DNA from 2 places in the Psychrobacillus sp. NPDC096389 genome. Region 2 is predicted to be linked to the other one. Evidence: a T-box and tRNA genes for the amino acid it is inferred to sense, from the RefSeq annotation. Region 2 holds a T-box; the other holds one or more tRNA genes.
The links. A T-box is a leader RNA that pairs with one kind of tRNA and senses whether it is charged. The one in region 2 lies ahead of ileS (isoleucine--tRNA ligase), so its partner is inferred to be a tRNA-Ile.

Region 1: it has a tRNA-Ile gene. The T-box ahead of ileS (isoleucine--tRNA ligase) is inferred to sense a tRNA for this amino acid. The anticodon was not compared.

Annotation. Positions count from the first base shown of each region.
Region 1 is NZ_JBIWFB010000001.1:1-3,392, reverse strand. Features, by position in the region: gene ACIQ38_RS00080 (tartrate dehydrogenase) at 1-743, shown strand, start outside; tRNA gene ACIQ38_RS00075 (tRNA-Glu) at 1,519-1,590, opposite strand; tRNA gene ACIQ38_RS00070 (tRNA-Asn) at 1,597-1,671, opposite strand; tRNA gene ACIQ38_RS00065 (tRNA-Ile) at 1,676-1,752, opposite strand; tRNA gene ACIQ38_RS00060 (tRNA-Gly) at 1,762-1,832, opposite strand; tRNA gene ACIQ38_RS00055 (tRNA-Phe) at 1,840-1,915, opposite strand; tRNA gene ACIQ38_RS00050 (tRNA-Asp) at 1,980-2,055, opposite strand; tRNA gene ACIQ38_RS00045 (tRNA-Pro) at 2,142-2,218, opposite strand; tRNA gene ACIQ38_RS00040 (tRNA-Arg) at 2,229-2,305, opposite strand; tRNA gene ACIQ38_RS00035 (tRNA-Leu) at 2,324-2,406, opposite strand; tRNA gene ACIQ38_RS00030 (tRNA-Lys) at 2,439-2,511, opposite strand; tRNA gene ACIQ38_RS00025 (tRNA-Thr) at 2,518-2,593, opposite strand; tRNA gene ACIQ38_RS00020 (tRNA-Val) at 2,607-2,682, opposite strand; rRNA gene rrf (5S ribosomal RNA) at 2,790-2,905, opposite strand; rRNA gene rrf (5S ribosomal RNA) at 3,130-3,245, opposite strand; partial or broken rRNA gene ACIQ38_RS00005 (23S ribosomal RNA) at 3,305-3,392, opposite strand.
Region 2 is NZ_JBIWFB010000001.1:1,017,020-1,020,411, forward strand. Features, by position in the region: gene ACIQ38_RS04775 (YlmH family RNA-binding protein) at 1-538, shown strand, start outside; gene ACIQ38_RS04780 (DivIVA domain-containing protein) at 635-1,144, shown strand; T-box leader at 1,285-1,507, shown strand; gene ileS (isoleucine--tRNA ligase) at 1,714-3,392, shown strand, end outside.

The sequences.
Region 1 (3,392 bases), 1.0 Mb from region 2:
CTAAATTATTAAAAGGACTTGATTCACCATTAAAAAGCCCTGGAGAATTCGATATTATTGTTGTACGTGAAAATTCTGAAGGGGAATACTCGGATAGCGGTGGTAGAATTCACTCAGATGAGGATGAAATTGCCATTCAAAATGCTATTTTCACTCGAAAAGGCACAGAAAGAGCAATGCGTTACGCATGTGACTTATCTAATCAAAGAAGTAAAAAAGTGACGAGCGCTACAAAATCAAACGGCCTTTCTCATAGTATGCCTTTTTGGGATGATGTTTTCCATGATATCGTAGCTAACTATCCGCAGCTAGATCAAAACAGTGTTCATATCGATGCTATGGCAGCGTATATGATTATGAAGCCTTCTGAGTTTGATGTGATCGTAGCTTCCAATTTGTTCGGTGATATTTTGACAGATATCGGTGGAGCAATTATGGGGAGTATCGGCATTGCGCCAGCAGCCAATCTTAACGTAACTAATGAATTCCCTTCCATGTTTGAACCAGTGCACGGTTCTGCTCCTGATATCGCAGGTTTAGGAGTCGCTAACCCATTAGGTCAAATTTGGACCGGAAAACTAATGTTAGATTATCTAGGCTATGCTAGACTAGGAGATCATTTACTTGAAGCAATAGAATATAGCCTAGTACAAGGCACCAAAACTCGTGATTTAAAAGGTCAAGCTACTACAAAAGAAGTCACTGATACAATCATTCACTATTTGAAAACTAAATTAGAGTAAGTTGATAACTGTTTATTTCTATACTCTGCATACTGTAATATATAAAAAATTGTCGAAGATTGACTTTTCGACAATTTTTTATTTTTAGCTCGTTTTCATAAATGAAATATTGGATAGTCAGGAATGTTCGACTTATTTTAAGAAAATCAAATAGATCTTATTCCTCAAAAAAACACCCCAACCATTTCTGGAAGGAGTGCTCTATAAACCTTGCTATCATAAGCTTTTTAAATAAGCCGCCTTTGCCGTACTTTAAATAAGAAACTTTTAAACCACCACTTCTCAAACGTTATAGAAAATATTGTAAATCATTTAATAATCATTGTTTTAATGGTGTTTATTAGTATGTTTTTATAACGTCTATTATCGCTATATTTAGATTTCAACACGAAGGAATTGATGTAGCTTTGCAAAATGGCACAGTTTTGGGTCGACCAAAGGTTACTGAGTTTTAAGTTGCGTATGCTCAGTGGAAGTCAGGAGATATAAGAGAAGTGAAAGCAAAGCAAGAAATTGGAGTAAAAAATACAACTTTTTATAAACTAGTCAGTGAATATGAAGAAAGCCTGTAATTGTATTTTTTTTAATAGAAGAACTCTAATCATTTAGTATAATAACTAACATTTTCTAAGTATCGATAAGGATGACAAAATCATTTATTGTTACTGCTGTCTTCGGGGTTCGGGACTCGCACCCTATAGTTCATGTGCATGCCTGGCGCACTAAAAAAAGACAATCAAATGAATGATTGTCTTTTTTTCTTTAAAGTTTATTATGACCCCTACGGGATTCGAACCCGTGTTACCGCCGTGAAAGGGCGGTGTCTTAACCGCTTGACCAAGGGGCCTTTATATGGCTCCGAAGGTAGGACTCGAACCTACGACCAATCGATTAACAGTCGATTGCTCTACCACTGAGCTACTTCGGAATAGTGGTGGGCCTAAATGGACTCGAACCATCGACCTCACGCTTATCAGGCGTGCGCTCTAACCAGCTGAGCTATAGGCCCACTATTGGAAGCGGGTGAAGAGAATCGAACTCTCATCATCAGCTTGGAAGGCTGAGGTTTTACCACTAAACTACACCCGCATTACTATGGTGGCTCAGGACGGAATCGAACCGCCGACACAAGGATTTTCAGTCCTTTGCTCTACCGACTGAGCTACTGAGCCAACTTTGATTTGTGCTAAGCTACGAATCTCTCGCTTATCTCAAATTTCGAACTAATAAATAAAATGGCGGTCCCGACCGGGATCGAACCGGCGATCTTCTGCGTGACAGGCAGACATGTTAACCGCTACACCACGGGACCGTTTTGGTTGCGGGATTTGAACCTGTGACCTTCGGGGTATGAACCGAATGCTCTAGCCAGCTGAGCTAAGGCCCCAAATAAATAACTGGTCGGGAAGACAGGATTCGAACCTGCGACCCCTTGGTCCCAAACCAAGTGCTCTACCAAGCTGAGCTACTTCCCGTCATATATTATGGTGCGCTCGGCAGGACTCGAACCTGCAACCTCTTGATTCGTAGTCAAGTGCTCTATCCAATTGAGCTACGAGCGCATATATTTTTTTAAAAAATGGTGCTGAGGACCGGAATAGAACCGGTACTGTAGTCACCTACCCCAGGATTTTAAGTGCTGTGCGTCTGCCAGTTCCGCCACACCCGCATTTATATTACTTACTTAACAAGTGATGAGCCATGTAGGATTCGAACCTACGACCCTCTGATTAAAAGTCAGATGCTCTACCAACTGAGCTAATGGCTCGAAAAATGGTGCCGGAAAAAGGACTTGAACCCTCAACCTACTGATTACAAGTCAGTTGCTCTACCAGTTGAGCTATTCCGGCAATTATAGAATTATGGTGGAGGATGACGGGCTCGAACCGCCGACCCTCTGCTTGTAAGGCAGATGCTCTCCCAGCTGAGCTAATCCTCCTGGGTAAATAATAAATCATAATAAGTAAAGTATTTCTACATCGATTTTTTAATTCAATTCATTGTTAATTTGAACTTTTTTTGATTTATTATATGTATTTATTACAAGCCCAGCGACGTCCTACTCTCGCAGGGGGAAACTCCCAACTACCATCGGCGCTGAAGAGCTTAACTTCCGTGTTCGGTATGGGAACGGGTGTGACCTCTTCGCCATCATCACTAGACAATTTAATGTTCATGTTTGTCAGCCAAACTATTTGTTCTTTTGGCGACTCGAATAATATTACTCTATTATTATCAATATGTCAATACTGAGTTATAAAATTTATTAAAAATACAATGAAGATATGAAGTTTCTGGCAAAAAAACCTATAAGCTACCCATAGTCATCTTTTTCAATAGATAATAAAAGTCGCTACCGATTACTCGGTAACGACTTTTTTATTGTGCCCAGCGACGTCCTACTCTCACAGGGGGAAACCCCCAACTACCATCGGCGCAAAAGAGCTTAACTTCCGTGTTCGGTATGGGAACGGGTGTGACCTCTTTGCCATCATCACTAGACGATGAGTGCTTGTTCACTCAAAACTGGATAAACAGACATTTACTACAATACATACATTTTGGTTAAGTCCTCGATCGATTAGTATTCGTCAGCTGCACGTGTCGCCACGCTTCCACCCCGAACCTATCTACCTCATCGTCTTTGAG
Region 2 (3,392 bases):
AGATTTCTCTATGCGTGTGGTAGAAGTGAAGTATCCGACGAAGTTTGTTACGTTAAAGCATAAGGATGTGCTCGGATCGATGATGTCTTTAGGCATTGATCGGAGTAAATTTGGAGATATCCGTGTTGTAGAGGGTGCTATTCAATTTGTCGTTGCAGCAGAAGTTTTAGACTATGTCCGAGCGAACTTTGCATCTATCGGAAAAGTGAAAGTACAAATAGAGTTAGTGGAAGATCCACTAAATTACTTTGAGCAGTCAGAAGAATGGCTAACCGAGACATTAACAGTAAGCTCTTTACGTTTAGACACAGTACTTTCAGCAGTTTTTAATATTTCCCGCCAAAAATCAGCTAACCTTATTTCAAGTGGCAAAGTGAAAGTAAATTGGGCAGAGAAAGATCAGACGTCTATGGAGTTGCAGGAGTTAGACTTACTTTCGATTCGTGGATTGGGACGAGTTAAGCTATTGATGATCGAAGGAAGAACAAAAAAAGACAAAATACGACTTCAAATAGGTCGTTTAGAGCAAAAAAAATAAATATATACAACAAACTGCGAATTTTAGATGTATTCCCTCATTTGTAAATGTATAATAGAGAAAAGAATGCTAGTCTAGTCAAAGGAGATGGAAAAAATGCCATTAACACCACTTGATATACATAACAAGGAATTTAGTAAAGGATTTCGAGGGTATAATGAGGATGAAGTAAACGAATTCCTTGATCAAATAATGAAAGATCTTGAAATCTTAATAAAAGAAAAAAAAGATCTGGAATCCAAATTAAAATCTTCAAGCGAAAAAGTTGGGCATTTCACATCGATTGAAGAGACTTTACATAAGTCTATCGTTGTTGCACAGGAAGCTGCGGAAGAAGTACGAAGAAACTCGCAAAAAGAGGCGAAGTTAATCGTCAAAGAAGCAGAAAAAAATGCAGACCGAATTGTCAATGAAGCACTATCTAAAGCAAGAAGAATTGCAATTGAAATCGAGGACTTGAAAAAACAGTCCAAAGTATTCCGTAATCGTTTTAAAATGCTAGTAGAAGCACAACTCGATTTGATCAATACAGATGACTGGAATCATTTAATGGAGTACGATGTGGATACAGAAAGCCTAAATCGAATTTCGGCAACAGAAGATTAACTTTATTCAGCCGGCTTGATAAAAATCTGCGCACACTGTTTTCGGCGACGAACTTGCGCAGGAGCAATTCGCCAAGGCGAATTTGATTTCATTTCTTGACTGTTGGACTTACATTTTCTATAATGATTTCATATCATATAAAATATGCGTTGAAAAAGACGTCTAAAATAATTTTTGAATAAGCGACTTGAGGATGGTGAGAGCTCAAGCAATGAAATTATTTAGATTATCACTTTGGAGCAAAGACACTGAAAAAAGAAGTAAGTGTCTTCGGTTTATGTCCCGTTATGGCATACTAAGCGGCGATTTTTCACAAAATCGCAAGTAGGGTGGTACCGCGAGTTCAAACTTCTCGTCCCTTTTGGGGATGAGGAGTTTTTTTGTATATTAGCCCAACTTCAAAGGCGCTTGTGCTTTTCTAATTATCGATCCAGCTCCAGCGCCTTGCCCCTCGGGGGCAAATGTGAAAAAGCTGCGGTGGCTGAAGAGCTGCCTCCTCACTTTTCCCCATTTGCCTGTCGGGGCAGACATAGGCGCTTCCGCTTTTCAAATTATAAGGAGGATTTCAAATGGAATACAAAGACACGTTATTAATGCCAAAAACAGATTTCCCAATGCGCGGAAACTTACCTGCAAATGAACCGAAAATTCAAGAAAAATGGAACGAAATGGACATCAACAAATTACAACTAGAGCGTACAAAGGATCGTCCGGAATTCATCCTACACGATGGACCTCCATATGCGAACGGGGATATTCATATCGGACACGCACTAAACAAAGTGCTAAAAGATATGATTACACGTCATCGCTCTATGACTGGTTTCCACGTACCTTACGTTCCAGGTTGGGATACACACGGATTACCAATCGAACAAGCGTTAACTAATAAAGGAGTAAAACGCAAAGAAATGTCCGTTGCGGAATTCCGTGAGCTTTGTGAAAAATATGCTTATGAGCAAATCGACAACCAACGCGAACAATTCCGTCGTTTAGGTGTTCGCGGAGATTGGGAAAATCCTTATATTTCATTAAAACCTGAATTTGAAGCTCGCCAAATTGAAGTATTCGGTAAAATGGCTGAAAAAGGCTATATTTATAAAGGATTAAAACCAGTATACTGGTCACCATCTTCGGAATCTGCATTAGCAGAAGCAGAAATTGAATACCAAGATAAAAAGTCACCATCAATTTATGTAAGTTTCGAAGTAAAAGATGCAAAAGATGTTGTACCAGCAGATGCTAAATTCATCATCTGGACGACAACTCCTTGGACAATTCCAGCAAACTTAGGTATTTCCGTGCATCCAGAATTCACTTATGTTGTTGTACAAGTAGCGGACAATAAATTCATCGTTGCAAAAGATTTACTAGCTTCATTAGCGGAAACTTTAGAGTGGGAAGCATATGAAGTACTACAAGAAGTAAAAGGGGCAGACTTAGAATATGTTGTAGCCAAGCATCCAATTTATGATCGTGATTCACTTGTAATGATTGGGGAGCATGTTACGGCTGACGCTGGTACTGGTTGTGTTCATACAGCACCAGGCCACGGGGAAGATGACTATTTAATCGGAAAACAATATGGTTTAGATATTTTAAGTCCAGTAGATAATCGTGGTTGCTATACAGAGGAAGCACCTGGTTTTGAAGGATTATTTTATGACGATGCTAACAAAGTCGTAACAGAAAAATTAAAAGAGCTAGGTAGACTTGAAAAACTAACTTTCTTTACGCATTCTTATCCGCATGACTGGCGTACGAAAAAACCAGTTATTTATCGTGCAACACCACAATGGTTTGCTTCTGTCGAGGCATTCCGCGATGAATTATTACAAGCGGTTCGTGAAACAGAGTTTACACCTTCATGGGGGGAAACGCGTCTATACAATATGATCCGTGACCGCGGAGACTGGGTTATTTCTCGTCAACGTGTATGGGGTGTGCCGATTCCAATTTTCTACGCAGAAAACGGAGAGCCAATCATCACGCCAGAAACAATTGCCAATGTCTCTACATTGTTCCGTGAGCATGGATCTAATATTTGGTTCCAAAAAGAAGCGAAAGAGCTATTACCAGAAGGATTTACACATCCAGGTAGTCCAAATGGTCAATTTACGAAAGAAAACGATATTATGGACGTTTGGTTCGACTCAGGATCTTCTCACCAAGGAGTACTAGTAGAACGTGGATTGAAATATCCTGCAGACCTTTACTTAGAGGGATCTGACCAATATCGTGGCTGGTT